DNA from 3 places in the Kitasatospora sp. NPDC036755 genome. Region 3 is predicted to be linked to each of the others. Evidence: riboswitches for the same ligand, from Rfam matches in the RefSeq annotation. Region 3 holds a riboswitch; each other region holds the start of a gene.
What was found. A riboswitch is a leader RNA that binds a small molecule or an ion and turns the genes downstream of it on or off. The one in region 3 is predicted to bind cobalamin.
Positions count from the first base shown of each region.

Region 1 (10,399 bases), on a different contig from region 3:
GCCGTCGCCACCCTGGTGACGGCCCCCTGAGGCTCCACCGCTCGGCCGTGACCACCATCGAGACGTCCATCGACGTCCGCCCGACATGCTCGACCCGAGCCCGCACGGTCCAGCTCAAGTCCGTCGCCGCAGGTCACAGCCACCGGCCCGTCGTCCTGTGCCTCGGGGACGGGCAGGACCGCCGGGGGACGGCTCGCGTCCCCCGGCGACGCCTCAGCGGTGGGTGAACGTCGGCGGGCGCTTCTCGGCGAAGGCCGCCATGCCCTCCTTCTGGTCGGCGGTGGCGAACGTCGCGTGGAACAGCCGCCGTTCGAAGCGGACGCCCTCGGCGAGGGTGGTCTCGTACGAGCGGTTGACGGCCTCCTTGAGCATGATCGCCGCCGGGGTGGGCATCGCCGCGATCGTCTCGGCGGTGGCCAGAGCGTCGGTCCGCAGCTGGTCGGCGGGGACGATGCGGGAGACGAGGCCGGCCCGTTCGGCCTCCTCGGCGCCCATCATCCGGCCGGTCAGGCACAGCTCCATGGCCTTGGCCTTGCCGACGGCCCGGGTGAGCCGCTGCGAGCCGCCGATGCCGGGGATGACGCCGAGCTTGATCTCCGGCTGCCCGAACTTCGCGGTGTCCGCCGCCAGCAGGACGTCGCACATCATCGCCAACTCGCAGCCCCCGCCCAGCGCGTAGCCGGCCACGGCCGCCACCACCGGCTTGCGCAGCGCGGCGAACCGGTCCCACGCGGCGAACCAGTCACCGAGGTAGGCGTCCACGAAGTCCAGGGGCTGCATCTCCTTGATGTCGGCACCGGCTGCGAAGGCCTTGTCCGAACCCGTGATCACCAGACAGCCGATCTCCGGGTCCCGGTCGAAGTCCGTTGCCGCCGCTACGACTTCGTTCATCAGGAGGGTGTTCAGCGCGTTCAGCGCCTTCGGGCGGTCGAGCGTGATCAGCCCGACCCGACCCTTGCGCTCGACCAGGATCGTCTCGAACGTCATGCGGTGTCCTTCCTGAGGGTGGTGATGATGGCCGAGAAGTCCAGACCGCCGGACCCGCCCCGGGCGAAAGTGGCGAACAACTCGGCGGCCCTGACGCCCAGTTCGGCCTGGACGGCGGAGGCGGCAGCAGCGTCGGCGGCCAGCCCGAGGTCCTTGGCCATCAGCGCGGACGCGAACCCGGCCGCGTAGTCGCGGTTGGCCGGGCTGGTCGGAACCGGACCGGGCACCGGGCAGTTGCTGGTCAGCGCCCAGCACTGGCCGGAGGCCGTGGAGGCGACGTCGAACAGCGCCTGGTGACTGAGCCCGAGGCTCTCCCCGAGGACGAAGGCCTCGCTGACCGCGATCATGGAGACGCCGAGGATCATGTTGTTGCAGATCTTGGCGGCCTGTCCGGCTCCGGATGCCCCGCAGTGGACGACCCGGCGGCCCATCGCCGCGAGCAGCGGCTCGGCCTCGGCGAAGTCGACGTCTTCGGCACCGACCATGAAGGTCAGGCTTGCCCCTTCGGCGCCCGCCACACCACCCGAGACCGGGGCGTCGACCGCCCGGTGCCCGGCGACCCGGGCGAGGTCGGCGGCCACCCGGGCGTCCCCGACCGCGATGGTGGAGCAGTCGACGAACAGCGCGCCGGACGCCGCCTCGGTCAACTCGCCGTAGGCGTCGAGGACGTGGCGCCCGGTCGGCAACATGGTCAGCACCACGTCCGCCTCGCCGACCGCTTCGGCAGCGGAGTCCGCGATCATCACTCCCTGTGCCGTGGCCTGGTCCCGGGCCTCGGCTGCGAGGTCGTAACCGATCACCCGGTGACCGGCCTTGACGAGGTTGGCGGCCATCGGGCCGCCCATGTTGCCCAGTCCGATGAATCCGATGGTGTACGTCACCAGCGCTCCAGGGGTGTGGTGGCGGCGAGGCCGAGCTCCCCCGCGCCGCGCGGCGCGAAGTAGCGGGCCACGGCGGCGGGTTCGACGGCGCCCAGGGTTGCCGGGCTCCACTGCGGCGAGCGGTCCTTGTCGATCACCTGGGCCCGGATGCCCTCGGCGAGGTCCGCCGTGGCGAGCGCCGCGCAGGAGGTGCGGTACTCCTGGTCGAGGACGGCCTCCAGCGGGCCGAGGGCCCGGGCCCGGCGCAGGGCCGCCAGCGTGGCCTTCACGGCGGTCGGGGAGTTGGCGGCGATCCGATCGGCCGCCTTCTTGGCCTCGGGCTCGCTGCTGTCCCGGAGGCGGTCGAGGATCTCCTCCACGGTGCCCGCCGAGTAGCAGGCGTCGATCCACGCCCGCTGTCCGTCCAGCACACCGGGCGGCGCGGGTGCGACGTGCCGTTCGAGGGCGTCGTGCACGGGCAGTTCGGCCAGGTCGTCCAGCAGGGCGGGCAGCCGCTCGGCAGGGACGAAGTGGTCGGCGAGCCCGCACAGCAGCGCGTCGGCGGCCCCGACGGAACCCGCGGTCAGGGCGAGGTGGGTGCCCAGCTCGCCCGGTGCGAGGGCGAGCAGGTAGGTGCCGCCCACGTCCGGGACGAAACCGATGCCGGCCTCCGGCATGGCGATGCGGGTGGTCTCGGTGACGATCCGGACGTTTCCGTGGGCGGAGACGCCGACCCCGCCTCCCATCACGATGCCGCTCATCACGGCGACGTAGGGCTTGGGGTAGCGTGCGATCCGGGCGTTGAGGCGGTACTCGTCGCGCCAGAACTCCTCGACGGCGCCCGGGTCGCCGCCGGTGGCGGCGCGGTGGATGGCGACGATGTCGCCGCCCGCGCAGAAGGCGCGGTCCCCGGCACCCGTGACGACGACGGTGTCCACCCGCTCGTCCTGCTCCCAGGCGTCCAGGGACTCCGCGATCGTCCGCACCATGCCGTGGGTGAGGGCGTTCAGGGCCGCGGGGCGGTTGAGGACGATCAGGCCCGCCCTGCCCTCGCGCTGGAGGAGGACCTCATCCGTACCCATCAGGCGGCTCCGGTCAGGCCGCGGGCGACGATGACGCGCATGATCTCGTTGGTCCCTTCCAGGATCTGGTGCACCCGCAGGTCGCGGACGATCTTCTCGATGCCATAGTCGGCGAGGTAGCCGTAGCCGCCGTGCAGTTGAAGCGCGGCGTTGGCGACCTCGAAGCCGGTGTCGGTGGCGTACCGCTTGGCCATCGCGCACAGCTCCGGGGCCCGCCGGTCGCCGCGGTCCAGGGCGGCCGCGGCCCGCCACACCAGGGCGCGGGCGGCCTCCAGCTCGGTGGCCATGTCGGCGAGCCGGAACTGCAGCGCCTGGGCGTGCAGCAGCCGGGCGCCGAACGCCTCACGGTCGGCGAGGTGGGCGATGGCGCGCTCCAGCGCGTCCTGCGCGCCGCCGAGGGAGCAGGCAGCGATGCCGAGCCGGCCGCCGTTCAGCCCGTTCATGGCGATCCGGAAGCCCTCGCCCTCGGCCCCGAGCAGGCGGTCGGCGGGCAGCCGGACGCCGTCCAGCACCACCTGGCGGGTCGGCTGGGCGTTCCAGCCCATCTTCTTCTCGTTCGGCCCGAAGGAGACCCCCGGGTCGTCACGCTCCACGACGAACGCGGAGATCCCCTTCGGCCCGGGGGCACCGGTCCGGGCCAGCACCACATAGACCTGCGAGGCGCCCGCGCCGGAGATGAACTGCTTGACGCCGTCCAGCACCCAGTGGTCGCCGTCGCGCACGGCCCGGGTGGCGATCGCGGCGGCGTCGGAGCCGGCACCGGGCTCGGTGAGGCAGTAGCTGCCCAGGTGCTCGGCCGTGCAGAGCGCGGGCAACCAGCGAGCGCGCTGCGCCTGCGTGCCGTACCGGTCGATCATCCAGGCGACCATGTTGTGGATGGACAGGTAGGCGGCGATGGACGGGCAGCCACCGGCGAGTGCCTCGAAGGCCACCACGCCATCCAGGCGGGAGAGTTCGGAGCCGCCCATGCCCTCCTGGACGTACACGCCGGCCAGGCCGAGGTCGGCGGCCTTGCGCAGCACGTCCACCGGGAAGTGCTTGGACTGGTCCCACTCCACGGCGTGCGGCGCGAGGTACTCCTCGGCGAAGGCCCGGGTCGTCTCGGCGATGGCGCGCTGGTCCTCGGTGAGGTCGTGCATCGCGCTCATCCCATCGTCGGCATGGTGAAGCTCGCGCCCTCCTTGACCCCGGAGGGCCAGCGCGAGGTGACGGTCCGGGTGCGGGTGTAGAAGCGGATGGCGTCCGGCCCGTGCTGGTTGAGGTCGCCGAACGCGGAGCGCTTCCATCCGCCGAAGGTGTGGTAGGCGATCGGCACCGGGATGGGCACGTTGACGCCGACCATGCCGGTGTTCACCCGGCGGGCGAAGTCCCGGGCGGTGTCGCCGTCGCGGGTGTAGATGGCCACACCGTTGCCGAACTCGTGCTCACTGGGCAGCCGCAGCGCCTCCTCGTAGTCGGCGGCGCGCACGACCGTGAGGACGGGGCCGAAGATCTCCTCCCGGTAGATCCGCATGTCCGGCGTCACCCGGTCGAACAGGGAGGCGCCGAGGAAGTAGCCGTCCTCGTGCCCCTCCAGCCGGAAGTCACGCCCGTCCACGACGAGTTCGGCGCCCTCTTCGACCCCGAGGTCCAGGTAGCCGCGCACCCGCTCCAGCGCGTCGGCGCCGACCAGCGGGCCGAAGTCCGCCGCCGGGTCGTCCGAGCGGCCGACCTTCAGCGCGGCGATCCGCTCGACCAGCTTCGCCACCAGGGCGTCCGCGGTCTCATCCCCCACCGGGACGGCGACCGAGATCGCCATGCAGCGCTCCCCGGCCGAGCCGTAGCCGGCGCCGACCAGCGCGTCCGCGGCTTGGTCGAGGTCGGCGTCCGGCATCACGATCATGTGGTTCTTCGCGCCGCCGAAGCACTGCGCCCGCTTCCCGTGCGCGGCGGCCGTCGCGTACACGTACTGGGCGATCGGCGTGGAGCCGACGAAGCCGAGGGCCTGCACCCGCGGGTCCTCCAGCAGGGTGTCCACGGCCTCCTTGCCGCCGTTCACGACGTTCAGGACGCCCGGCGGCAGCCCCGCCTCCAGGAACAGCTCGGCCAGCCGCAGCGGCACCGACGGGCACCGCTCAGAGGGCTTGAGGACGAAGGCGTTGCCGCAGGCCAGCGCGGGCGCGGCCTTCCACAGCGGGATCATCGCGGGGAAGTTGAACGGCGTGATGCCGGCGACGACGCCGAGCGGCTGACGCATCGAGTAGACGTCGATACCGGTGCCGGCGTTGTCGCTGAACTCGCCCTTCAGCAGGTGCGGGATCCCCGCGGCGAACTCCACCACCTCCAGGCCGCGCTGGATGTCCCCGTGGGCATCGGCCACGGTCTTGCCGTGCTCGGCGGAGAGCAGCCGGGCCAACTCGTCCTTCTCCTGCTCGACGAGTTGGAGGAAGCGCAGCAGCACCCGCGCCCGCCGCTGCGGGTTCCAGGCCGCCCACGCGGGCTGCGCCTGCGCTGCGTCGGCGATCACCGCCTCGACCTCGGCGCGGCTTGCCAGCGGCACCCGGGCCTGGACGCGCCCGGTGTTGGGGTCGTACACGTCGCCGAAGCGACCGGAGGTGCCGGCGACGGGCTTGCCGGCGACGAAGTGGGTGAGTTCTCGGACCATCGGGTTCCTACTCTCAACTGGGTCGGGGAGAGGAGGAATGGAGGCCGCCGCCGACGGGCGGGCGCACGGTGGTGCGGCCCCGCGGCGTCACGGTGGCAGTGGCATGACGAACCGTCAGAGCAGATGGGCCCCGGCAGTCGTCGGCACAGGACAACCAGGAGCAGCGGAACGGGAGCAGCCCGGAGTCATGCGTGTCGTCTCCATCCTCGTGGAAAACACGGATCACCCGCGGCCGGTATCCTGACTCCCGGATCACCGCACGCCCTCAGGCCTTCCCGGCTGGCTGCCAGTGGCCGTCATCTGCGAGGACGAACTCCCCGGTCACAGTGGCGGGACCGTGCCGGACTCACACCGGCTTCCCTGACACCGCGGACCTGCCATCGACCATATAGTTGGACGTCCTAGTAAGTCCAGAGGTCTGTGCGCGCGTTGCGCCATCGGGATCCCACCCCGCCGGGCCCGGCTCGACTACCTTTGCAAGCCGTCTGCAAGAGGCCCAAGGGGGGCAGGTCTGCGTGCACGAGGCCGGGTGAGGTTTCACCCGCACCGCGCGAAAATTCAACCTGCCCGCCGTCAGCCAGGCCGCCCGTCGGCGGTAGAACGACCACGCGCTCATCATCGGAGTGGCCGATGCGGCAACACGAGCCCGTTCGGCGACTGGAGTCCTGCCGACCACACAAGAAGCGACGTCCCAGGATGCCCTGCGGATGTATCACGAGGCACCGGTACGGCCAAACCACCGGACGCGCTGGAATCTTGGGCTCCGCACGCAGCCGTGCGACCGTCCACTCCTCTGGAGGAGCCCGTGTCGTCGCAGTTTCATGACCGTCAAGGAGACGGCGGAATTCCTGAACATGTCTGTTCAGTGGGTCTATCGCGAAGCCCCTCAAGTAGGCCTCGTCCCGTACCGGTTCGGACAAGGACGGAACGCGAAGCTGCAGTTCAAGGTCACAGAGGTCCAGACCTGGGTGAAGCAGCAACGGATGTCCGTCAGGTAAGCCAGACCGAGACGCCTCGGGCGCCCTGCTCCACACCAGAGCAGGGCGCCCGACGCGTTTCAGGCCGCAAGGCCGAGGTCGAGGACCTGGGCGGCGTGGCCGATGGAGCCGGGCATCAAGTGGCGGTAGATCTTGAACGTCACATCGATGCTCTTGCGCCTCATCCACTCGGCGACGTCGGTGATCGGGATGTTGTGGCTGAGGCAGTTCGAGGCGAAGAAGTGCCTCAGGCCGTAGAGCGTCATCCCCTCGGGGATGTCGGTCTCGCCGGCCCGCTTGATCCGGTCCCACTGGTTCTGCAGGTAGTAGGACGGGTACGGCTTCGCGATGTCCAGCGGGTGGCGGAGCAAGTAGCCGTCGATGGTGCCGTAGATATCCGCGTACGAGAGCAGGCTGAGCCGCGTCCGGACCGTCAGCGGGACGCCCCGGTAGTCGCCCTTCTTGCGGTGCTTGAGCGGCGCGCGACCCAGCCGTCCGAGCAGGTCCTCGACGCGCTCGCCCGCGTCCTCGACCTCGACGCGACCGAACGCGGGCACCTCCACCGCCTCGCGCGGCAGCGCCGCCGCCGCGCGACGACGCCGGGCACCCGGGTCCGGCCGGAGCTGCTGCGCGTCCTCGACCTGGTCGCCGGCGCTCCCGCGCTGATCATGAACCACCGCCTGGACGTCCTCGCCGGGAACGGCCTCGCCGGACTCCTCTTCGGCCGCCCGATGCCGGGCCTGAACATCGCCCGGCACATCATCCTGGAGGAGGCCGAGCACGGCCTGTACGCGGACTGGGAGAACTGCACCCTGGACGTGGTCGGGCACCTGCGCCTGGCCGCCGGAAAGTACCCCGACGACCCTCACCTGGCCTCGCTCGTCGGCGAGTTGGCGATGGGCAGCGAGCGCTTCCGCCGCCTCTGGGCCCGCGCGGAGGTGCGCGCCCGCACCCACGGACGCAAGGCGTACCGGCACCCCATGGTCGGACTGCTGGAACTGCACCAGGAGAACTTCGCGCTGCCTGGCGAGCCGGGCATCGAACTGCTCGTGCTGTCGGCGGCCCCCGGCAGCCCCACCGAGGACGGACTGCGCCTGCTCGCGGGCCTGGCCGCGGACCACGGCGCCGCCCGTCGCCCGGTGGACGCCCGGACCCTCGACTGACTCACCGACGCCCGCCCACCGCCGGTCACGGGCGTCCGTCGGCCGCCGGCCGGGCCCGCCGCGGGCCCCGGAGAGCTCCGCGGCCCGCTGCGGTGTCACCGCCCGGCCCGCTCCTCCAAGGCGTCCAGGACCTTGTCCAGCGTGATCGGCAGGTCACGCACCCGCACCCCGCACGCGTGCCACACGGCGTTCGACACCGCGGCGGCCGTCCCGACGATGCCGATCTCCCCGATGCCCTTGGAGCCCATGGCGTTGACGTGGGGATCGTGCTCGGCGAGCCAGTGCGCCTCGATGCGGTCGACGTCCGCGTTCGACGTGATCTGGTACTCGGCGAGGTCGTGGTTGACCACGTGGCCGGTCCGCGGGTCGAGCACGCCGTTCTCGTGCAGGGCCATGGACAGCCCCATCGTCATCCCGCCGACGAACTGCGAGCGCGCCGTACGGGGGTTGATGATCCGGCCCGCGGCGAACACTCCCAGCAGGCGCGGCACCCGCACCTCGCCGGTGTCCGCGTGGACGCGCGCCTCGGCGAACTGCGCCCCGAAGGCGTGCATCGCGTAGCGCTCGTCCGGCGGCCCGACACTGCCGGAGGCCTGCGCCCCGTCCGGCGGCTCGGCCCCGTACCGGTCGCGCAGGGCGCGCGCGGCCTCGACCACGGCAGATCCCCACGTCGTCATGCCCGAGGAACCCCCGGCCACCGACGCCACCGGGTAGTCCGTGTCCCCGATCCGCACCTCCACCCGGGCCACCGGCACGCCGAGCGCGTCCGCGGCGATCTGCGCGAGCGTGGTCCAGGTGCCGGTGCCGAGGTCGGCCGCGCCGATCTCGGCCACGTAACCCCCGCCCTCCCGCCGGATCGTCGCCGTCGACTTCGGCATCCGGCTGACCGGGTAGGTGGAGGCCGCCACGCCCGTGCCGACCAGCCAGTCGCCCCGGCGGCGCACGCCCGGCCGGGGATCGCGCCGCGACCAGCCGAACCGCTCCGCGCCCTCCCGCAGGCAGCCGACCAGGCCGCGGCTGGAGAACGGCTTGCCCGAACCGGGTTCGACGGCGGGCTCGTTGCGGATCCGCAACTCGACCGGATCCATGCCGAGGCGCTCGGCCAGCTCGTCCATCGCCACCTCGGGGCCGAACATCCCGGGGCACTCGCCCGGGGCGCGCATCCAGGACGGCGCCGGCACGTCGAGGGCGGCCAGCCGGTGCGTGGTGCGCCGGTTCGGCGAGGCGTACATCATGCGCGCGGGGACGCCGGTCTGCTCGGCGAACTCCTTGATGCGCGAGGTCTGTTCGACGACGTCGACCGCGACGGCGGTGAGCCTGCCGTCCCGGTCGGCCGCGAGCCGGCAGCGCTGGATGGTCGGGGTGCGGTAGCCGGTCAGGGCGAACATCTGCTGCCGGGTCAGCGCCAGCCGGACCGGCCGGCCGGGCAGCGCCCGCGCGGCCATCGCGGCGAGCACCACGTTGACGTGCGGCTGCCCCTTGGAACCGAACCCGCCCCCGACGTACGGGCAGACCACCCGGACCCGGGCCTCGTCGAGACCGAACACCGACGCCAGGGTGGACCGCGTCGGGTGGACCCCCTGGGTGGAGTCCCACAGGGTGAGGAAGCCCTCGCCCGCCGGATCCCACAGGGCCGCCGTGGCGTGCGGTTCCATCGGGTTGTTGTGGCACCCGGCGGTGCTGTACGTCTCGTCGACGCTCACCCGCGCGGCCGCCATCGCGGCGTCCACGTCGCCCTCGACGGTGTCGGTGGGGTGGTCCGGGTTCACCCTCCGCGGCGCGTACAGGTCCTCGCGGTCGGCCCGCAGTTCGGCGTCGTGCGGCTGCTGCTCGTAACCGACCCGGACGAGCGCGGCCGCATGTCTCGCCACCTCGGAGCTGTCCGCGACGACGAGGGCGACGACCTGGCCCCGGAAGGCGACCTCCGCGTCCTGCAGGACCGCCAGCTCCCGGTCCTCGGTGGACGCCAGGCGCTCCGCGTTGTCGTGGGTGAGCACCGCGGCTACCCCGTCGAGCGCCTCGGCCGCGGCGGTGTCCAGCTCCGTCACGCGCCCTTGGGCGACGCCGGCCTGGACGACGTGCAGATGTGCGGCGTCCGCCAACGGGGTCTCGTGGGCGTAGGTGGCGGTGCCCAGGACCTTGACGGCCCCGTCCCGGCGGGGCAGGTCGCGGCCGACGGCGGCCGGCTCGTCCGGGAACGTCATTGGGAAGTGTCCTCTCCGGCCAGACCGCGCAGGGTCGCGGCGAGGGTGCGGCGCAGCAGCGGGATCTTGAACGCGTTGCCGCCGCCCAGCCCTTCGGCCGGCCGGGCGGCGGCGAGCTCGGCGTCCGCGGCGGCCCGGTAGGCGTCTTCCGAAACGGGGGCACCCCGCAGCACTTCCTCGGCCCGGTACGCACGCCACGGCGCGTGCGCCACGCCGCCGAAGGCGATCCGCGAGTCCACCACCACCCCGTCCCGGACGTCGAGTGCCGCGGCCACGCTGACCAGGGCGAACGCGTACGAGGCCCGGTCGCGCACCTTGCGGTAGGCCGAGCGGCGGGCGATCGGCTGCGCCGGCAGGTCGATCGCGGTGATCAGCTCACCGTGTTCGAGCACCGTGTCGCGCTCGGGGGTGTCGCCGGGCAGCCGGTGCAGGTCGACGAACGGGATGGTGCGCTCACCGCCCGGCCCGAGCACCCGTACCCG
Region 1 is NZ_JBEZUT010000215.1:4,430-14,828, reverse strand. It holds gene AB0E96_RS27480 (enoyl-CoA hydratase) at 214-987, opposite strand; gene mmsB (3-hydroxyisobutyrate dehydrogenase) at 984-1,868, opposite strand; gene AB0E96_RS27470 (enoyl-CoA hydratase/isomerase family protein) at 1,865-2,929, opposite strand; gene AB0E96_RS27465 (acyl-CoA dehydrogenase family protein) at 2,929-4,077, opposite strand; gene AB0E96_RS27460 (CoA-acylating methylmalonate-semialdehyde dehydrogenase) at 4,074-5,573, opposite strand; cobalamin riboswitch at 5,786-5,977, opposite strand; gene AB0E96_RS27455 (helix-turn-helix domain-containing protein) at 6,281-6,571, shown strand; gene AB0E96_RS27450 (hypothetical protein) at 6,631-7,107, opposite strand; partial or broken gene AB0E96_RS27445 (XRE family transcriptional regulator) at 7,021-7,713, shown strand; gene AB0E96_RS27440 (xanthine dehydrogenase family protein molybdopterin-binding subunit) at 7,809-9,917, opposite strand; gene AB0E96_RS27435 (xanthine dehydrogenase family protein subunit M) at 9,914-10,399, opposite strand, start outside.
Region 1: another riboswitch for cobalamin. It lies ahead of AB0E96_RS27460 (CoA-acylating methylmalonate-semialdehyde dehydrogenase); the one in region 3 lies ahead of metE (5-methyltetrahydropteroyltriglutamate--homocysteine S-methyltransferase).

Region 2 (10,399 bases), on a different contig from region 3:
TGGCTGCCCCGCCCGGCGTGAACGCCGGGCGGGGCGGGGGTTGTTCAGGGCTCGCCGTTGGTGGTGATGGTGATCGGGTGGGCCGTCCGGTCGGTCATCTCGCCGATGCGGAGGATGGTGCTCCAAGTGCCGCTGTGGGCGAGGCAGTTGGCGGCTCCTTGTGCAGCCGGACCCTCGTGCGCAGGAAGTCGGCTGGTCCGACTTCCTGCGCACGAAGGGCCGCGGGATGTTCGCCCCTCAGGAAAACCCGAGGGGCTTCCCGACGGTGGGAGGCTTACTCGTGCAGCCGACATGGAAGCCCTGCGGGCGGTGGTCCCGGCCGTCTTGTCCGAGGCGATTCGCAGCGCCCGCAGGGCTTTGCTCAAGTCGTTGTGATGTCCCCCGCTCAAGCTTCCGTGTACTCCCCGAAGGTGATGGCGTTGGCCAGGGCGATAGCTCGGTACTGCTGGTACTCGGGGAGGCGGTTCTCGGGTAGGAGTTCGGCGCCGAGGAACCGGCCGGCGTCGGTGTAGTGCATGCGGTAGACGTAGGCGTCGTCGAACAGCCAGAAGTCGTGGTCGGGGAGCCCGGCGACCTCCTGGCGGGCCGTGTCGATGATGCCGATCGACTCACCGGCCTTGATGTTGCCGGGGTACGACGCCAGCTCGTACCGGAGGTAGTCCGACAGCGGCGAGCGGAGGACGTGTACGCGGGCCACCTGTTTACCCAGGTCCGTCATCGAGCGGACCCAGGGGTTGTCGGAGGACTCGGGCGGCAGCCCCTTGCCGGCGAGGAAGTCGGCGAACTCCTCACGCTCCTCGTCCACGTCGTAGACGGCCAGCGTTTCGAGACGGAAGGCCGTTCGTTCGAAGGTCTCGAAGAGGCGGCCGAAGTCTTCACCCTTGAGCACGGAAGTATCCCTCCAGGATCGCGGCGGGAACCACGACCGCGGACTCACCGTCCGGCAGGTTCAACTCCGCCAGGCGGCGCGGATCGGTGATCACGTATCCCTGGACCCCGTAGTCCGCGTTCTCGGTGCCCCACAGGGTTGGGCAGTTGCCGTTCTTGCAGGACCCTTCCCCCGCCAGCCTACGCAGCATCATGTGCCTCCAGTCGCGAGAGGTTCCTGTCTCGCTCGATGCTCCCGATCCCACCTTCCCAGGGTCAAGAACCTGATCTTTCCAGAACGGGAAGGCGGTCGGGCCGTCCCCGCCCGGCGTGAACGCCGGGCGGGGACTGGGGAGTTCAGGGCTGCGGGGCGGCGGTGGTGATGGTGATCAGGTGGGAGGTCCAGTCGGCCATCTCGCCGACGTAGAGGGTGACGCTCCAGCTGTCGTTGCGGGAGAGGCAGGTGGCGATGCCCTGGCCGCCGCCCGGACCGATGCAGATCCGGATGAAGTCCCGGTGGGCCTCCCGGATGGGGAGCTTGCGGACGCGCTCCCAGAGGACGGGAAGGGCGTGGTCGAGGCTGGGGAAGTCGGTGGGGAGCATGACGCCGGCGATCCCGGCCCGGACGGCGGTCACGCGGCGTCCGCCTCGGGGGAGACGTGGCACCAGACGAACTTCCCGACGCCACCCTTGCACGGGCAGCAGCCCCACTGGGTGGCCAGCTGTTGGACGAGGAACAGGCCCCGGCCGGTCTCGGCGGAGGTGGAGCGCGACGCTCTTGAGGTACTGGCCCGGGACAGCAAGAAGCGCGGCTGGTGGCACGACTACGGCGACACGATTCCGCCGGCATACGCCGACTTCCTCGGGCTGGAAGGAGATGCCCGGTACATCCGTACCTGGCAATCCATGGTGGTGCCGGGCCTGTTGCAGACCGAGCACTATGCACGCGCGGTGTTGGAGGCCAACCCGGCTGCCGTTCGCCCGGAGCGCATCGACCAGCTGGTCGAGATCCGGATGGAACGGAAGGAAGTCCTCTCCAAGGCCGAACCGGCCAGATTCTGGGCGATCATCTGGGAACCAGCGCTCAGGTGCCCGGTCGGAGGCAGGAAAGTCCAACGAGCGCAGCTGGAGCACCTGGCCATAGCTGCTCAAATGCCCACTGTGACCTTGCAGGTGGTGCCGCTGGAGGTAGGTGCGACGGCTGGTGCGTGCGGAGCCTTCGTGATGTTCGGGTTCACGGACTCTCCGAACCCCGGGGCGGTCTTCTTGGAGACGCTGACGAGCAGCCATTACCTGGAGAACCAGGTGGAGCTGGACGGTTACGGACTGGTCTTCGAGTACCTCCGGTCGGCGGCCCTGGATCCGGCGAAATCGCTGGATATGATCGCGGAAATTGCAGCGGAGACGTGAGTGCGGGACCAGACAGGGGTGTGAGCGCGATGGTCGTACCGGAGATCGCTGTTCGGGGCTGGTTCAAGAGCAGTTTCAGCGCTCAGGCGAACGACTGCGTGGAGACCCGTCGGCTGGTCCCGGGCGGAATGGCTGTCCGGGACTCGAAGGACCCGGGCGGGCCGGCGCTGCTCTTCCCGGCCGGTGCCTGGTCGTCCTTCCTCTCCGGGATCAAGTCCGGGGAGTTTCCGACCGACTGATCAAACAGGGGTGCCCCGCACGGCTGTGGCCGTGCGGGGCACCCCTGTCGTATCTGTGGATTAGAAGTCGTCGTCGAAGGCGACGGTGCCCTCGACGGCGACCTGGTACGCCGACACCCGGCGCTCGAAGAAGTTGGTCAGCTCCTGGACGTTCTGGAGCTCCATGAAGCCGAACGGGTTGGTCGACCCGTAGCGGATCGGCAGGCCGAGCCGCGCGAGGCGCTGGTCGGCTACGGCCTGCAGGTACTCGCGCATGGACGCGGTGTTCATGCCGGGCAGGCCGTCGCCGCAGAGGTCCTGGGCGAACTGGAGCTCGGCCTCGACGGCCTCCTCCAGCATCTCCGTGACCTGCTTGGCCATCTCGTCGTCGAAGAGGTCGGGCTCCTCCTCGCGGACGGTGTCGACCACCGACATCGCGAAGTCCATGTGCATGGACTCGTCGCGGAACACCCAGTTGGTGCCGGTCGCCAGGCCGTGCAGCAGGCCGCGGCTGCGGAACCAGTACACGTAGGCGAACGCGCCGTAGAAGAAGAGACCTTCCACACAGGCCGCGAAGCAGATCAGGTTCAGGAGGAACGCGCGGCGGTCCTCCTTGGTCTGCAGCGACTCGATGTGGTCGACCGCGTTCATGTACTTGAAGCAGAACTGCGCCTTCTGGCGGATGGAGGGGATGTTCTCCACCGCGGCGAAGGCCGCGTTGCGGTCCTCCGGGTCGGGCAGGTACGTGTCGAGCAGCGTCAGGTAGAACTGGACGTGCACGGCCTCCTCGAACAGCTGGCGCGACAGGTACAGCCGCGCCTCCGGGGAGTTGATGTGCTTGTAGAGGCTCAGCACCACGTTGTTGGAGACGATCGAGTCACCGGTGGCGAAGAACGCGACCAGTCGCCCGATGAGGTGGCGCTCGCCCTCGCTGAGCTTCGCCAGGTCGGCGACGTCGGAGTGCAGGTCCACCTCCTCGACGGTCCAGGTGTTCTTGATGGCGTCCCGGTACCGGTCGTAGAACGACGGGTAGCGCATCGGGCGCAGGGTCAGCTCGAAGCCGGGGTCGAGCAGCATCTTCTGGCGGTCGTCGGACATTACTGGCAGGCCTCGCAGGACTCGGGGTTCTCCAGGGAGCAGGCGATGGCGGCTTCCTGCTCCGGGGTGAGGGAGGGGGTGTTCACGGGCACCGGCGCCGGCGCGGCGGCACGGGCGGTGCCGGACGCGGCCTGGGCGATGCGGGTGGCCGGGCGCGAACGCAGGTAGTAGGTGGTCTTCAGACCGACCTTCCACGCGTAGGCGTACATCGAGCTGAGCTTGCCGATGGTCGGCGCCGCCATGAACAGGTTCAGGGACTGGCTCTGGTCCAGGTACGGCATGCGGGCCGCGGCCAGGTCGATCAGCGCGCGCTGCGGCAGCTCCCACGCGGTGCGGTACAGCGAACGCACCTCGGCGGGCAGCCAGTTGAGCTCCTGGACGGAGCCGTTGGCGTCGCGCAGGGCGTCGCGGGTCTGCTGGTCCCAGACGCCGAGCTCCTTGAGCTCGCGCACCAGGTACGGGTTGACCTGGAGGAACTCGCCGGACAGCGTCTCGCGCTTGAACAGGTTGGACACCTGCGGCTCGATGCACTCGTAGACGCCGGCGATGGAGGCGATGGTCGCGGTCGGCGCGATGGCCAGCAGCAGCGAGTTGCGCAGGCCGGTCTCGGCGATCCGGGCGCGCAGCGCCGTCCAGCGGTCGGCCCACTGCGGGGCGGCCGTCGGGAAGTGGTCGATGTGCAGCTCGCCGCGGGCGGCGCGGGTCTCGCCGTACGCCTCGTGGCGGCCGAGCTGCTCGGCCAGGTCGGCGGAGCGCTCGTAGGCGGTGAGCATGATGCGCTCGGCGATGAGGGTGGAGAGGACCTTCGCCTCGGCGGAGTCGAAGTCGATCCGCAGCTGGAAGAAGACGTCCTGGAGGCCCATCACGCCGAGGCCGACCGGCCGCCAGCGGGAGTTGGAGGTGCCCGCCTCGGTGGTCGGGTAGAAGTTGATGTCCACCACGCGGTCGAGGAAGGTGACGGCGGTGCGCACGGTGGCGTCCAGCCGCTCCCAGTCCATGGCGCCGATCAGGTCGGCGGCCGTGGCGCCCGGGGCGACGTGGGCGCCCAGGTTGACCGAGCCCAGGTTGCAGACGGCGGTCTCGGAGTCGTCCGTGACCTCCAGGATCTCCGTGCACAGGTTGGAGGAGTGCACGGTGCGGCCCGGCAGGGCGGTCTGGTTGGCGGCGCGGTTGGAGGCGTCCTTGAAGGTCATCCAGCCGTTGCCGGTCTGTGCCAGGGTGCGCATCATGCGGGCGTACAGGGTCTGCGCCGGGATGGTGCGGACGGCCTTGCCGGCCAGCTCGGCCTTGCGGTAGGCCTCGTCGAAGTCGGCGCCCCACAGGTCGACCAGCTCGGGCACGTCGGCCGGGGAGAACAGCGACCAGTCCTGGTTGGCGTTGACCCGGCGCATGAACTCGTCCGGGATCCAGTGGGCCAGGTTGAGGTTGTGGGTGCGGCGCGCCTCTTCACCGGTGTTGTCGCGGAGCTCCAGGAACTCCTCGATGTCGGCGTGCCAGGTCTCCAGGTAGACGCAGGCCGCGCCCTTGCGGCGGCCGCCCTGGTTGACGGCGGCGACCGAGGAGTCGAGGGTGCGCAGGAACGGCACGATGCCGTTGGACTTGCCGTTGGTGCCGCGGATCAGGCTGCCGCGCGAGCGGATGCGCGAGTAGGACAGGCCGATGCCGCCGGCGTGCTTGGACAGGCGGGCGATCTGCGCGTAGCGGTTGTAGATCGAGTCCAGGTTGTCCAGCGGCGAGTCGAGCAGGTAGCAGCTCGACATCTGCGGGTGGCGGGTGCCGGAGTTGAAGAGCGTCGGCGAGGAGGTCAGGTACTCCAGGCGGCTCATCAGGCCGTACAGCTCGGCCACCTCGCGCACCGACTGCTCGCTGTCGCCGACCGCCAGGCCGCAGGCGACGCGGAGCAGGAAGTGCTGCGGGGTCTCGATCACCTTGCGGGTGATCGGGTGGCGCAGCAGGTAGCGGGACTGCACGGTGCGCAGGCCGAAGTACTCGAAGCGGTCGTCGCCCGAGGGGTCGATCAGCGCGTCCAGGGCGGCGGCGTGCTTGGCGACGAACGCGGCGGTGGTGTCGCCGATCAGGCCCTCGGCGTGGCCGACGGCGATCGAGGCGGAGAAGGACACCGAGCCCTGGCTGTTCGCCTCGTCGACGATCTCCAGCGCGAGCAGGCGGGCGGCCAGCTTCGAGTACTGGGGGTCCTCGGCGATCATCGACGCGGCGGCGTCCACGGCCAGCCCGCGCAGCTCGGCGAAGTCCGAGCCGGCGTGGCGGCCGCGCAGTGCGGCGGCGGCGACATGGCCGGGGTCGACCTCGGTGAGGTCGGTGCTGCGGTCGGTGAGCAGCCGCAGCAGCGCGCCCCCGGGGTCGGAGACCGTCGGGTCGGTGAAGGCGGTACCGGAGCCCTGGGCGGGCAGGGTGGCTGAGGCAGCGGTGGTCAAGGCGCTCTCTCCTGGCGGCGATCGGCGGCGGTGCTCGGGGGCCACCGGGCCGATCTGGGCAGGGGAGCACGGCGCGAACGCAAAAAGCGTCGCGCGAGGTGACTCCCCGGCCCGCCCGCGAGGCCCGGAGGGGTACTGCTCGTGCCGGCGCGGCCTCTGCGGGAGGGCCGTGGCGCACGCCGTCGGCAGGTACTCGGACTCGCGGGGTGCGGCTGCTGGAGCCGCCCGCTCACCGCTGCGGGGCAGTCCCGGATTCGCACCGGGTTCCCCTGCATCGACAGCAGAAGCGAGCATACATGTAGTGCCGCCAGACTGTGGCGGCACCATATGTTGTGCCTGTCGTGTCGCGGGTGTGCGTGGGCCGGACAGCCGGTCAGTGCTTGAGATAGACCTTGTACGTGCTCGAATCACCGGTCGGCGAGGTGAACTGGGCGACCAGCCGGTAGTGTCCGGCGGCGGCCAGGGCCTCGCTCAGGGCCCGGTCGGTGCCCCTCGGCGCGGTGCTGTCCAGGACGACCATGGTGAACCAGCCGTCCCGGATCGCGGCCACACTGCCGTCGTCCCCGTGGTGCTGCACCCCGCCGCCGTCGCGGTACTCCGTGCCGGCCCGCGTCGAGATCCACTGCGCGGGTTCGGAGACGCTGCCGAGGTAGTACTCGGCCAGGCCGTCGACCTCGGTGAGATAGCGCCCCTGGGGCTCGGTGTGGGCCCTCAGAACGGCCAGCAGGCGGCCGGAGTCGGGCCCGTTCTGGTAGCGCAGGGCGGACTGCTCCATGCCGAGCGCGAGCAGCGCGACCCAGACCAGGATGCCCAGCTGGGGGTGGCGGAAGTGGGCGCCGACCAGCCGGGTCAGGCCGACCCCGGCGAGCGGGGCGGCGAGCAGCATGCCGTAGCCGAGGTGGCGGAACAGCGCGCCGGAGGTGCCGGTCCACAGGTGGGCGGCGGGGATCAGCAGGGCGGTGACGGTCAGGACGGCCCCGAGCAGGGCGCGCTGCCCCCGGGTGGTGGGGACGGCGTCCTTCTCCGGCGCGTCGTGCTCGTTCATCTGCTCGCGGCGCGCGTAGGCGACGGTGCCGGCGACGGCGAGGACGGTGAACAGGCCGGCCCACTGGAGCGTGCCGAGCAGGATCGGGCCGGCCGGGCCGGGCGCGTTGCCGCGCGAGGGCGACCACCCCGCGACCGCGCCGAGGGTGCCGTACGGGAGCAGCAGGACGAGGGTGGCGGCGGCCGACAGCAGCGCGCGCACGGCGGCCGGGCCGGGCCGGTGGTGCGGCCGGGCGGCGGCGAACGCGAGGGCGACCAGCGCGGGGACGGCGAAGGCCGCGGAGTAGGCCACGGCGCAGGCCAGTGCCGCGGGTGGGGCGGCGAGCAGGGCCAGGGCCGGATGGCGGTGGGCGGTGAACACCGTGGTCCAGGCCGCGAGGGCGATCAGCAGGACGGCGAGGGACTCGGGCGCGGCGTAGAAGCCGACGACGACGGTGGACTGGAGGACGGCGTACACGGCGATCGCGCAGATGGCGACCCGCTCGTTGAACAGACGCCTGGTCAGCGCGTACAGCAGCATCGTGGTGATCAGTGCGAAGCCGAGACTGAGCAGCCGGGTGCCCCAGATGCCGTTGGCGTCGGCGGCGGCGCCGGCCAGCGGCGGGTAGAGCCAGGGCGATCCGTGCACCCGGTCGACCAGGTCGGTGGTGACCGGGGTGCCGTGCAGCAGGTGGGCCAGCTGCTGGCGGCCGGCGACCATGGCGGCGGCCTCGTCGGGGTGCGCGGCGGCCAGCAGCCGCAGCGAGAGCGCGGCCTGGACGGTCAGGACGGCGCCCAGCAGGCCGCGGGCGATCCAGCGGCGCCGGGGGCTGCTGCCCGGGTCCCAGCCGATCGCGGGGACCGGCGGGATGGTGTACGGGGCCAGCTCGATGCCGTCGGGGTTGTCCACCGCCACGGCCGCGCGGTGCTCGGCGGGGTCCGGTTCCGGACCGGCCGTCGGGCCGTGGGCGGAGCGGCTGGTCGGGACGGGGGGGAACTCGGACTCAGTGCTCATCGGGGGTTCCGGATGTCGAAGCCGTAACGGGGGTCGGACACGCGCTGTTTGAACGCGGCGAGGGTGTCCGGGACGGCCTCGACCCGCCAGTCCGCCCGTTTGACGATGTTGAACCAGACGAAGCCGATGATGTCGTCGTGCGCCTCCAGCCCGGAGAACAGCTGGTCGATGTCGGCCTGCTGGCGCTTGCCCTGCTCGGACGCGGTCTCGCTGATGAAGAAGGGCTTGGCGCAGAAGGTGCGGATCTCGGCCATGGTGGGCCCGTAGAGGGTCTCGAAGGTCTTCGGCCCGGTGCGGGTGAAGTAGCCGGTCATGCCGGCCCAGTCGACGTAGGTGTCGCCGGGGTAGTACGGCTGCAGGCGGGTGTTGGGCGCGGGGTCGATGATGTTGGGGCTCCAGACCCAGATCACGTTGGTGGCGCCGGCCTGGTCGAAGATGTCGTGGACGTGGCGCCAGGCGGCCACGAAGTCCTCGGGGGTGGCGGCCTGGCGGCCCCACGGGTACCAGTCGCCGTTCATCTCGTGGGCGATGCTGATGGCGATCGGCAGGTTGAGCTTGGCCACGGACTTGGCGACGCCGCGCACGTAGTCGTCGGTGTCGCCGGCCGCGATGGAGGCGAGCGAGCGGTCGTGCGGCTCCCAGGCCATGAAGGGCAGCGCTCCGGCCTCGTAGATCCGGCGCACGCCGGCGGTGTCGAAGCCGCCCTTCCAGTAGGCGTAGTACTCCAGGACGTTGGGCTGCTTGCCGATCGCGGAACTGTAACCGGGCAGCGCGTCCATCGTGGCGGGGACGTCGGGCAGGGCGGCGCCGAGGTACTTGCGGTCCGGCTTGAGCAGCGGCGTGACGTCGTACGGGACGCCGGTCGGCAGGGCCTTGGGCTGGGCGGGCGCGGCCGGTGCGGTGCCGCCGGGGCCCCCGGAGGCGCCGGGGGCCGCGGTGGGGGCGGTCCGGGCGAGGTCCCGCTGCATCGCGAAGCCGGGGTCCTCGGGGCCGCACGCGGTGGTGAGCAGCAGGCCGGCGGCGGCCAGCAGCGGGAGCGCCAGCCGCCGACGGAGCCGGTCAGCCCGTCCGGGGTGGGCGGTCATGGCGATCACACTGCTTCCGTGGGACGCGGCTGGACGAGGACCCGGCCCACGATGGTGGCGTAGAAGAGGCCGGAGGCGAGGACGAGGGCGAAGTTCAGGGGGCCCATGGTGAGCATCCGCCAGATGCTCAACAGCACCCAGAGCAGGGCCGTTCCTCCGCCCCAGGCAATGACGCCGATCCAGAACCGGCGGGTCTTGTTCCGCTTGGCGCCGTCGGAGCCGGTCGGCTGCCAGGCCATCCGGTTGCGGCGCACGATGTCCCAGATGGCGAAGACGTGCGCCCAGCCGTACATCATGCGGGCGGCCCAGGCCTCCAGCCGGTAGGGATTGCGGTGCCAGAGCGGGAATATGACGGTCGCGTAGAGCAGGCCGGGCAGCACCAGAGCGGTGTTCTCCCAGCGGATCAGGTCGGGGCGGGCGAGCAGCAGGACGATCGGTATGAGGGGTGAGACGACGGTGAACAGCGCCGTGTGGATGTAGTAGAAGAAGCCGGACAGGTAGCAGGCCCGGGTGATCGGCCGCAGCTTGGTCTGCCAGAACTTCTTGCTGCCGAGCAGGCTCATCGAGCCGGTGCACCAGCGGTACTGCTGGTTGAAGAAACCGCCGACGTTGTCCGGGCAGACGCCGGTGGCCAGCGCGACGGGTATGTACTGGAGGTCCCAGCCGAGCCGGCGCAGGTCGAACCCGGTGTGCACGTCCTCGGAGTGGCCGATCAGCGTGGTGCCGCCGTTCTCCTCCAGCGCCGCGCGCCGGTACACCGCGCAACTGCCCACGCAGATGGCGCCGTCGTTGCGCTGCCGGGAGACCTGGACGGTCCGGTAGAACAGTTCCTGGACGGCGCCGGCGCCGCGTTCGATCCAGTTCTGCGAGTCCATGATGCGGAAGAACTGCGGGGACTGGACGATGCCGAGGCGCGGGTCGGCCTCCATGTAGGGGAGCATCTCGTTCAGCAGGTCCGGCCGGGGCGCGAAGTCGGCGTCCAGGATGAGGATGTAGTCGCTGTCGGAGTTGCGGAAGCCGAACTGGAGGTTGCCGGCCTTCTTGAACCAGCCGAGCTTGTCGCGGGTGCCGTACACGAACCCGAAGTCGACGGCCATCTGCGCGAGCTGGGGGCTGTTGCTGTCGTCGAGGACGTACGGGGTGACCTCGCCCGGGTACTGGTCGCGCAGCCGGGCGACGTGGGTCCAGGTGTTGTGGAGCACCTCGATCGGCTCGCCGGCGACGGGCAGGAAGACGTCGACGGTCGGA
Region 2 is NZ_JBEZUT010000019.1:8,477-18,875, forward strand. It holds gene AB0E96_RS04890 (DUF6879 family protein) at 386-889, opposite strand; gene AB0E96_RS04895 (hypothetical protein) at 876-1,082, opposite strand; gene AB0E96_RS04900 (hypothetical protein) at 1,225-1,503, opposite strand; gene AB0E96_RS04905 (DUF5753 domain-containing protein) at 1,630-2,277, shown strand; gene AB0E96_RS04910 (DUF397 domain-containing protein) at 2,307-2,516, shown strand; gene AB0E96_RS04915 (ribonucleotide-diphosphate reductase subunit beta) at 2,577-3,593, opposite strand; gene AB0E96_RS04920 (ribonucleoside-diphosphate reductase subunit alpha) at 3,593-6,004, opposite strand; cobalamin riboswitch at 6,195-6,339, opposite strand; gene AB0E96_RS04925 (glycosyltransferase family 39 protein) at 6,402-8,066, opposite strand; gene AB0E96_RS04930 (glycosyl hydrolase) at 8,063-9,151, opposite strand; gene AB0E96_RS04935 (glycosyltransferase family 2 protein) at 9,157-10,399, opposite strand, start outside.
Region 2: another riboswitch for cobalamin. It lies ahead of AB0E96_RS04920 (ribonucleoside-diphosphate reductase subunit alpha); the one in region 3 lies ahead of metE (5-methyltetrahydropteroyltriglutamate--homocysteine S-methyltransferase).

Region 3 (10,399 bases):
ACGCGCCCATCACCAACACCGCCGTCTCCGGGATGCCCCGCGCGCAGGCCGGGGTGGCGGCGGCCGTGGCCTCCACCAGCCGGCAGGTCGGCCAGTCCCTGGGCGTCGCGGTGACCGGCGCCCTGATGGCCGGGACCGTCCTCACGGACCCGGTGGCCTTCACCGGGGCGGCGCGGACGGCGTGGTGGATCATCGTCGGCTGCGGGGCCGCCGTACTGATCGCCGGTACGCTCACTTCCGGCCGCTGGGCCCGGGCGACGGCCGAGCGCACGGCACAGCGGCTCGCCGCCGAGGAGGCGGTCGAGGAGAACGAGCGGACGAAGGAGACGGTGGGCACCTGATGGAGCGCCTTGACACCGGCGGGCACCCGGAGGTGAGCGAGGCCGACGCCGGGGCGGCGGCCCGGGTCTGGCAGGGGATGTACGCACTCGTGCTGGAGCGCCACGACCGCCGCAGGATCGTCGCCGACGCCCTCGGCATGAGCTTCAGCCGCGTCAGGGCGCTGCGCCGGCTCGCCGCCGGCCCGATCACCCTGCGGGAGCTGGCCGAGCGGCTGACCGCCGACCCGCCGTACACCACCGTCATCGTGGACGACCTGGTGCGGCGCGGCCTCGCCGAACGCATCACCAATCCGGCCGACCGGCGCTCCAAGCTGGTCCACCTCACCGAGGAGGGCGAGGCGAAGGCGGCGCTCGCCACCGGGATCCTCACCACCCCGCCGGACGCGCTGCTCGCGCTGCCGCCGGAGGACATCCACGCGCTCGACCGGGTACTGGCGAAGCTCCTGGGCTGAGGCCCCAGCCGAGGTCACGGTGAGGGGGCATGGCGGCCTTCGCCGAGAAGCGCCCGCCGGAGTTCACCGACCGCTGACGCGCCGCGCCGCCCCGCCGCCCGGGGCGGCGCACCGCGTCACGCTGCCGAGGGTCAGCCGTCCGAGCGCCGGAGCAGGTAGGTGTCCATGATCCAGCCCTTGCGCTCGCGGGACCGCTCGCGCAGCTCGCGGATCCGCGGGGCCGCCTCGGCGAGCGGCCCGGAGACGAGCACCTCGTCGGGGGTGCCGAGGTAGGCGCCGTAGTGGATCTCCAGCCCCCGGGGGTCGATCTCGGTGAAGGCGGCCCGGCCGTCGAGCATCACCACCACGTCGTCCACCCCCGCGGGGAAGCCCTCGGCCAGGCGGCGACCGGTGGTGATCTGCACCGGGCGGCCGACCCTGGTCAGCGTGGTGCGGTGCCGGGCGGCGAGCGCGGAGACGCTGCTGATGCCCGGGAGCACCTCGAACTCGAACGGCACCCCGCCACGGGTGGACACGTCCTCGACCACGGCGATGACGCTGTCGTAGAGCGCGGGGTCGCCCCAGACCAGGAAGGCGCCGCTCTCCTCCGGGCCGAGGTGCTCGGCGAACAGCCGCTCGACCAGATCGGCGCGGCGCACGCGCCAGTCGTCCACGGCGGCGGTGTACGCGGGGGTGGTGCGGTCCCGTTCCGCGTCGGGCACCTCGACCACCCGGTGCCCGGGCAGGCCGTGCTCGGCCAGCATCCGGCGGCGGAGCCTGATCAGGTCCTGCCGCTCCTCGCTCTTGTCGAGGATGAAGAAGACGTCGGTGCGACCGATCGCCTTGACCGCTTGCAGGGTCAGGTGGTCGGGGTCGCCCGCGCCGATGCCGATGACGAAGATGTGCCGCATGGGGGACATTCTGCCGTCCGCCCCGGCGTACGGCCCCGGCGGTCGTGCGTGGACCGACCGAGGAGGTGGGCGGTGGCCGTGAGCTGCGCGGATGGACGTAAGCTGGCCGGGCAGCTGGTTCACCCCGCCCGCCGGGCGGGGTGTCGCAAGAGGGAACCCGGTGGGAATCCGGGACTGCCCCGCAGCGGTGAGCGGGAGCGACCGCCGTCCTGTGCGGCGGGCCCGGACACGGGCCCGGGAGGCTACGGCCGGTAGGTGTCCGTCCCGGTCAGGCCGGGAGGGCGCGCCCGCGAGTCCGAAGACCTGCCGCTGCCCGCGTGCCGTGGTGGCCCGCGGTCCCACCACGACCCCGAGGGCGGGCCGCTGGTGCGGGTGGGCCGTATGCGCACGGCCGCCCGCTCCTTCGCGTGCCCGGCACGGGGCGCGCGACCCACGAAGGAGGGTTCCGTGCAGCGGAACGCCGACCACGACTCCCGCGGCGCCATGACGGGCGGGCCGTCGCTGTGACCAGTCCGTCCGTCCTCTCCCGCACCCCGGCCGACTCCGCGGTGACCCTCGCCCACATCATGAGCGACCACGACACCAACCTCTACGGTTCGGTGCACGGCGGCGTGATGATGAAGCTGATCGACGACGCGGCGGCCGCCGCCGCGGGCCGGCACGCCGGAGTCCCCGCGGTCACCGTCTCGGTCGAGGAGATGTCCTTCCTGGCCCCCGTCCGGGCCGGGGATCTCCTCACCGTCCGGGCCCGGGTGGAGCACGTCGGGCGGACCTCGATGGACGTGGCCGTCGTGGTGACCTCGGAGCGGTGGAACCTCACCGGGCCCGTCACCAGGGTGGCGACGGCGCAGCTGGTCTTCGTCGCGATCGACGCGGACGGGCGGCCGCACCGCGTCCCGGAGCTGGTCGTGGAGGGCTCCTCCGAGGAACGGCGCGACGGTGCGGCGCGGGAGCGGCGGACCGGCCGCACCGGGCCGGAGCGCGAGCCGGTCGAGTAGCCGTCCGGGCAGCCGTTCGGGGTGGCCGTCCGGGGCGCTCCGTCTCACGATGCAGACGGCTTTCGAGATTTCCGCCTCCGCGGTGGCGTTCTGCCCCTAAGCTGGCCACGCAGCTGGTTCGCCCCGCCCGCCAGGCGGGGTGTCGCAAGAGGGAACCCGGTGGGAATCCGGGACTGCCCCGCAGCGGTGAGTGGGAACGACCGCCGTCATACGCACTGGACCCGGGACGGGTCTGGGAAGCGACGGCCAGTAGGTGTCCGCCCCGGTTTCGACCGGGTGGGCGCGCCCGCGAGTCCGAAGACCTGCCACTGCCCGCGCGCGACCGTTCGCGTGCGGCCATCCGGTGACCTCGTGGGCGGGTCGGCGACCATACCAGGCGGAGCCGTGCACGGGCACGGGTGTCCGTCCGGTTCGTCCTCCCTTCGCGTCCTCGTGCCGCCACCGGTGCACTTGAGGATTCAGGCTCGCGAAGGAGAGTCCCTTGACAGCGAAGTCCGCAGCCGCGGCGTCCGTGGCCACCGCGTACGGCTACCCCCGGCAGGGCCGTAACCGTGAACTGAAGAAGGCGATCGAGGGCTACTGGAAGGGCACGGTCACGGCCGAGGCGCTGCTGTCGACCGCGGCCGACCTGCGCCGGACCAACTGGGCCCAGCTCGCCGGGGCGGGGGTCGGGGAGGTCCCGACCGGTGACTTCTCGTTCTACGACCACGTGCTGGACACCAGCGTGGCGGTCGGCGCGATCCCGCCGCGCCACCGGGAGGCGGTCGACGCCGACCCGCTGGACGGGTACTTCGCGATGGCGCGCGGCAACCAGGACGTCGCACCGCTCGAGATGACCAAGTGGTTCGACACCAACTACCACTACCTGGTGCCGGAGTTGGGCCCGGACACGGTGTTCGCCGCGAACCCGGCCAAGGCGGTCGGCGAGTTCGCGGAGGCCGTAGCACTCGGCCACGCCGCCCGTCCGGTGCTGGTCGGCCCGGTGACCTACCTGTTGCTGGCCAAGCCTGCCCCCGGGGTGGCCGAGGACTTCCAGCCGATCACGCTGCTGGACCGGCTGCTGCCGGTCTACGCCGAGCTGCTCGCGGCGCTCAGGGCCGAGGGGGCTGAGTGGGTGCAGCTGGACGAGCCCGCGCTGGTCCAGGACCGCACCCCGGCCGAGCTGAACACCGCCGCGCGCGCCTACCGTGAGCTCGGCGCCCTCACCGAGCGGCCCAAGCTGCTGGTCGCGAGCTACTTCGACCGGCTCGGCGAGGCACTGTCGGTGCTGGCCAAGGCCCCGGTGGAGGGCTTGGCGCTGGACTTCACCGGCCCGGCCGCCGCCAACCTGGAGGACCTGGCCGCCGTCGGCGGGCTGCCCGGCAAGCGGCTGGTCGCCGGGGTGATCGACGGGCGCAACATCTGGATCAACGACCTGGAGAAGTCGCTGTCCACGCTGGCGACCCTGCTGGGCCTCGCCGACACCGTCGACGTCGCGCCGTCCTGCTCCCTGCTGCACGTCCCGATCGACGCCGCCGCCGAACGGGAGCTGGACCCGCAGATCGCCCGCTGGCTCGCCTTCGCCCGGCAGAAGGCCGGCGAGGCGGCGCTGCTCGCCCGCGGCCTGCGCGAGGGCACCGGCGCGATCACCGCCGAGCTCGCCGCCAACCGCGCCGACCTCGCCTCCCGCGCCAACTCCCCGATCACCCACGACCCGGCGGTGCGCGCCCGGGCGGCCGCCGTCACCGCCGAGGACACCCGCCGCGCCCAGGCCTACCCGCAGCGGGCCGAGGCCCAGCGCGCCCGGCTCGGCCTTCCGCTGCTGCCGACCACCACCATCGGCTCCTTCCCGCAGACCACCGAACTGCGCACCGCCCGCGCCGACCTGACGGCCGGACGGATCGACGCCGCGGCCTACCGGGAGCGGATGGAGAGCGAGGTCCGCGAAGTCATCGCGTACCAGGAGAAGGCCGGCCTGGACGTCCTGGTACACGGCGAGCCCGAGCGCAACGACATGGTCCAGTACTTCGCCGAGCAGCTCACCGGCTACCTCGCCACCCGGCACGGCTGGGTGCAGTCGTACGGCACCCGGTACGTGCGCCCGCCGGTGCTGGCCGGCGACATCTCCCGCCCGCACCCGATGACCACCGAGTGGTTCGTCTACGCGCAGCACCTGACCGACCGCCCGGTCAAGGGCATGCTGACCGGTCCGGTCACCATGCTCGCCTGGTCCTTCGTCCGCGACGACCAGCCGCCGGCCGACACCGCCCGGCAGGTGGCCCTCGCCCTGCGCGACGAGGTCACCGACCTGGAGGCGGCCGGCGCGGCCGTGGTCCAGGTGGACGAGCCGGCCCTGCGCGAGACCCTCCCGCTGCGGGCCGCCGCCCGCCCGGCGTACCTGGACTGGGCCACCGAGGCCTTCCGGCTGGCCACCTCCGGGGTGCGGGCCGACACCCAGATCCACACCCACATGTGCTACGCCGAGTTCGGTGCGATCATGACCGCGATCGACGACCTCGACGCGGACGTCATCTCCCTGGAGGCGACCCGCTCGCACATGGAGGTGGCCGGCGAGCTGGCCGCGGCGGGCTACCCGCGCGAGGTCGGCCCGGGCGTCTGGGACATCCACTCGCCGCGCGTCCCCAGCACCGAGGAGGCCGTCTCCCTGCTGCGCGCGGGTCTGGCGGCGATCCCGGCGGAGCGGCTGTGGGTCAACCCGGACTGCGGGCTGAAGACCCGCGGCTGGACGGAGACCCGGGCCTCGCTGGAGAGCCTGGTCGGCGCGGCCCGGGTGCTGCGCGCGGAACTGGCCGGCTGACGGAGGCCGGATTCCGGGAGTCGGAGCGGGCGCGGCGAGGCCGCCGCGCCCGCTCCCGTCGGATGGCTCAGCCGGACTCGGGCAGGCCGAGGTTCTGGTAGATCTCCGTCGTGACCGTGGAGAAGTTCATGGTCATGAAATGCAGACCGGGGACCCCTTCGGACAGCAGTCGCCGGCACATCGCGGTGGCGTACTCGATTCCGATCGCCCGGACCGCCCGGGGGTCGTCCCGGTGTTCCAGCATGCGCTCGGAGAATTCCGAGGGAATGGCCGCGGTGGTCAGCGTGGGAATCCGCCGGAGTGACCGGATCGTGGTCACCGGCATGATCTCCGGAATGATCGGAACGGCGCAGCCGGCGGATTCCAGTCGGTCCCGGAAATGGAGGTAGCTGTCGGTCTCGAAGAACATTTGGGTGATCGCGTAGTCGGCGCCCGCCCGGCACTTGGCGATGAAATGGCCGATCTCGGAATCCCAGTCGGGGGAGCGCGGGTGCATTTCCGGGAACGCGGCCACGCCGACGCAGAACTCCCCGGACTCCTTGATCAGCCGCACCAGGTCGGCCGCGTACTCCACCCCGTCCGGGTGGCGGACCCAGGGGCCCAGCGGGTCGCCCGGGGGATCGCCGCGCAGCGCCAGGATGTTGCGGACGCCCTGGTCGGCGTAGTGGCCGAGGATGTTCCGCAGCTCGGCGACGCTGTGGCCGACGGCGGTCAGGTGGGCGGCCGGGGTCAGGGTGGTCTCCTGCGCGATGCGCCCGGTGACGTTCACCGTCCGCTCCCGGGTCGACCCGCCGGCGCCGTACGTCACCGAGACGAAGGTGGGGGAAAGGGCCTCCAGGCGCCGGATCGCGTTCCACAGGCCGGCTTCCGCTTCGGCGCTCCTGGGCGGCATGAATTCGAACGAGTAGGAACGCCTGCCGGTCGCGAGGAGTTCGCGGATGGAGGCCGCCCGGTCCGTGCGCGTGGTGGGGATTCCGAGTGTCATGGCAGGAGGTTATCCGGATTGGTGCGGACCAATCCCGGAGTGTCCACTCCGTGATACGGAATTCTCCACCGGGGGTGCCTGGCGGGGGGCCTGGGGCGGGACGGCACAATGGGGACATGAAAAGACCTTCGCAGGCATTGCCGGGACTTCCCGGGTGGGACCGGTGCGCGGTTATGGGAATCGTGAACGTGACACCCGACTCGTTCTCGGACGGCGGGCGCTGGCTGGACCCGGGACGGGCGGTGGACCGGGGCCTGCTGCTGGTGGACCAGGGCGCCGACATCGTGGACGTGGGCGGGGAGTCGACCCGGCCCGGCGCGACCCGGGTCTCCGAGGAGGAGGAACTGCGCCGGGTGCTCCCGGTGGTGCGCGCGCTCGCCGACAAGGGCGTCCTGGTCAGCATCGACACCATGCGCGCCCGGGTCGCCGACGCGGCGGTGGAGGCCGGCGCGCGGATCGTCAACGACGTCAGCGGGGGCCTGGCCGATCCGGACATGGCCCGCGCCGTGGCCGGGACCGGGGTGCCCTTCGTCGTCATGCACTGGCGCGGGCAGTCCGCGGGCATGGACGCGCTGGCCGACTACACCGACGTGGTGGCCGAGGTGATCGGCGAGGTCGCCCGGCAGATGGACGCGGTCGTGTCGGCCGGGGTCGACCCGTCCCAGATCATCGTCGACCCGGGGCTCGGCTTCGCCAAGAGCCGGAGGGACGACTGGGCGCTGCTGGCCTCGCTGGGCGCGTGGAGCGCGCTCGGGCGCCCGGTGCTGGTGGCGGCCTCGCGCAAGCGGTTCCTGGGCGAGCTGCTGGCCGACCCGGACACCGGCGAGGCCCGCCCGGCCCGGGAACGGGACGCGGCCACCGCGGCGGCCGGCGTGCTGGCCGCCGCCCAGGGGGCGTGGGCGGTACGGGTGCACGAGGTCCGCGACACGGCCGACGCCGTCCGGGTCGAGGCCGCGCTGCGGCACGCGGGCCGGGCCCTGCCCGGGCCGACGGCTCCGGGCGTGCCGCCGGCAGGCGCGTTGACGGAGGACGCGCTGACGGCGGGGGCACGGGCGTGAACCGGCCCCAGCACGGGCCCCGCGCGCCCCCTCCGGACCGCCCCGAGGCCCGCTCCGGCCCGTCCGGCACGATGGAGGGGCCGACGACACCGAACGACGACACCGAACGACGACGCTGGGACTTCCGGATGGACCACCCGACCGACGACACCCGCCTGCCCGCCCAGCGCGGCGGCACCGAACCCTACGGCCCCTGCGTGCTGCTCAAGCACGGCGAGGTCGCCCTCAAGGGCCGCAACCGGCGCGCGTTCGTGCAGCGCCTGGAGGACAACCTGCGGGCGGCGCTGCGCGGAGTGGGCGGCTCGACCTGGATCCGCACGCCGCACAGCCTCACCGTGCTCGGCGGGCAGGTGCCGGTCGAGACCCTGGTGGCCAGGGCACGCACCGTGATCGGCTTCAGCTCCGTGGAGCCGGCGCTGCGCGTGCCCAGCACGATGGAGTCGATCGAGGCGAACGGGCTGGAGGTGCTGCGCGCCGCGTGCGCCGGCCGGGCCGCCACCGGCTTCGCGGTGCGCGCCAAGCGGCGCGACAAGGCCTTCCCGCTGACCTCCTCCCAGCTGGAGCGGGAGCTCGGGGCGCTGCTCCAGCCGCGGGTGCCGGGCCTGCGGGTGGACTTGACCGCGCCCGACGTCACCCTGTCCGTCGAGATCGACCGCCGCGAGACCTTCCTGTCCGCCGAGCGCCACCCCGGGCTGAGCGGACTGCCGGTGGGCTCCAGCGGCCGCGCCCTGGTGCTGCTCTCCGGGGGGTACGACTCGCCGGTGGCCGCGCACCGGGCCATGCGGCGCGGCCTGGCCTGCGACTTCGTGCACTTCAGCGGCGCGCCGTACACCAACCCCGCGTCGGTCTACAAGGCCTACGCGCTGGCCCGCGAGCTCAACCGCTACCAGCCGCCCGGCGCCCTGCACGTCATCGCCCTCGGCAAGGCCCAGAAGCAGCTGGCCGTCGCGGGTGCCGGACGGCTGCAGGTGGTCGCCCAGCGCCGCCTCATGGTCCGCACCGCCTCGGCGCTGGCCGAGGCCACCGGCGCGCAGGCGCTGGTGACCGGCGACAGCCTGGGGCAGGTGGCGAGCCAGACCCTGGCCAACATGGTCGCGGTGGACCAGGCGGCCACCCTGCCGGTGCTGCGCCCGCTGGTCGGCTGGGAGAAGCAGGAGATCATCGACCAGGCGAGGGTGCTCGGCACGGCCGGGATCTCCGTCCTGCCGGACGAGGACTGCTGCAGCCTGCTCGCCCCGCCGGAGGTCACCACCGGGGCGCGGATCGGCCGGCTGCGGGCCGTGGAGCGGCGCCTCGACCTGGACGAGCTGGTCGAGGCGCTGCTGGAGAACGTGCAGGTGATGCGGCCCGGCGAGGAGGAGGACCAGGCACCGTCCGCCGCCACCTGCGCCGTCCCCTCCTGAGCGGCACGGCCCGACGGCCCGGACCCAGGGCCGTCGGGGGAGGAGAGCGGACGGGCCCGGCCGCCGGCGGGGGAGCGGCCGGCGGTCGACCCGGACCGACGGACCAGGGTGGTGTTGTGACCGGTGGAGGGGGAGTGGTCGTGAACGAGGGCGCAGTGCGGGTGGGACGGGCCGTACGGACCGAGGACGGCGCCTGCCGCCACCTGCTGGTGTGGCGGGCCGGGCCCGGCTGGCGGATGGTGAGCAGCGCGGTGCTCGGCGGCGGGCTCGGGGAGCGCGGATGGGTGCTCAACGCCCAGGTGCGGCCGGGCTACGCGCGGATGGATCCGGCCGAGCACCTGGCCGAACTGGCCGCCGCGCAGGGGCTCTCGGGCCCGGGCGTCGGGCTGATGACGGCGGCCGAGGTGGACGACTGCACCCGGGCCGAGGACGGCGGGGTCAGCGCGGTGGTCACCACCGGGATCGGCGTCGCGCTGTGGGCGGCGGACCCGGCCGCGGCGCCGGTGGAGTACCGGCCCGGCACGATCAACATCCTGGCCGTGGTGCCGGCCGCGGTCGCGGACGGGGGCCTGGTCAACCTGCTGGCCACCGCGACCGAGGCCAAGGTCCAGGCCCTGCTGGACGCCGGCTACGACTGCTCGGGCACCCCGTCCGACGCCGTCTGCGTGGCCGTCCGGTCGGCTTCCGACGAGGGGCCCGCCGACCCCTTCGGTGGCCCGCGCTCGTTCTGGGGCACCCGGCTGGCCCGGGCGGTGTACCGGGCGGTGCGGGCCGGCGCCGAGCTGGACCGCGAGCGGCGCGCCCAGGGGCCGCCGGTGCCGCACCCGCGGACGGTGCCCGGCTGCCGCGTCCCGGACGTGCGCGGGCCCGGTGCGGAGGCAGTGGCGGAGACGGTGGCGGGTTAGCCGACCCAGCCGGCGGTCAGGTCCCGCACGGCCGAGCCGTCGAGGTCCCGGAGCTTGATCCCGGCGAAGCCCCGGGCGGCGTCGGAGGTGAGCACCCGGAAGGCGGGCCGCTCGGCGGCCAGCAGGTCGAGGATCCGGGCGGCCACGTCCTCGGCGGCCTGGGCGGAGGCGAAGGCGTCGCGGGTGCGTTCCAGGTAGGCGGCCAGGGCGGGCGCGTACGGCCCGGCCTGTTCGGCCGCGTCGTCCGTGAGGCCCACGTTGGTGACGAACTCGCTGGCCACCGCGCCCGGTTCGACCACGCTGACGGACACCCCGACGGTGGCGGCGACCGGGGCGAGCGACTCCATGAAGCCCTCGACCGCGAACTTGGCGGCGCAGTACGCCTCGTTGAAGGGCTGGCCGACCACGCCGCCGACGCTGGTCACGGTCAGCACCCGGCCGCCGCTCGCCCGCAGCAGGGGCAGGGCGGCCTTGGTGACGTGCAGCACCCCGAAGAAGTTGACCTCCATGACGGCGCGGACGTCGGCCACGCTCTCCTGCTCCAGGGTGCCGACGTGGCCCGCGCCGGCG
Region 3 is NZ_JBEZUT010000063.1:16,465-26,863, forward strand. It holds gene AB0E96_RS12480 (MFS transporter) at 1-341, shown strand, start outside; gene AB0E96_RS12485 (MarR family transcriptional regulator) at 341-793, shown strand; gene cobF (precorrin-6A synthase (deacetylating)) at 925-1,683, opposite strand; cobalamin riboswitch at 1,831-1,988, shown strand; gene AB0E96_RS12495 (hotdog domain-containing protein) at 2,187-2,681, shown strand; cobalamin riboswitch at 2,828-2,985, shown strand; gene metE (5-methyltetrahydropteroyltriglutamate--homocysteine S-methyltransferase) at 3,163-5,478, shown strand; gene metF (methylenetetrahydrofolate reductase [NAD(P)H]) at 5,546-6,463, opposite strand; gene folP (dihydropteroate synthase) at 6,580-7,521, shown strand; gene thiI (tRNA uracil 4-sulfurtransferase ThiI) at 7,650-8,924, shown strand; gene AB0E96_RS12520 (adenosylcobinamide amidohydrolase) at 9,059-9,829, shown strand; gene AB0E96_RS12525 (SDR family oxidoreductase) at 9,826-10,399, opposite strand, start outside.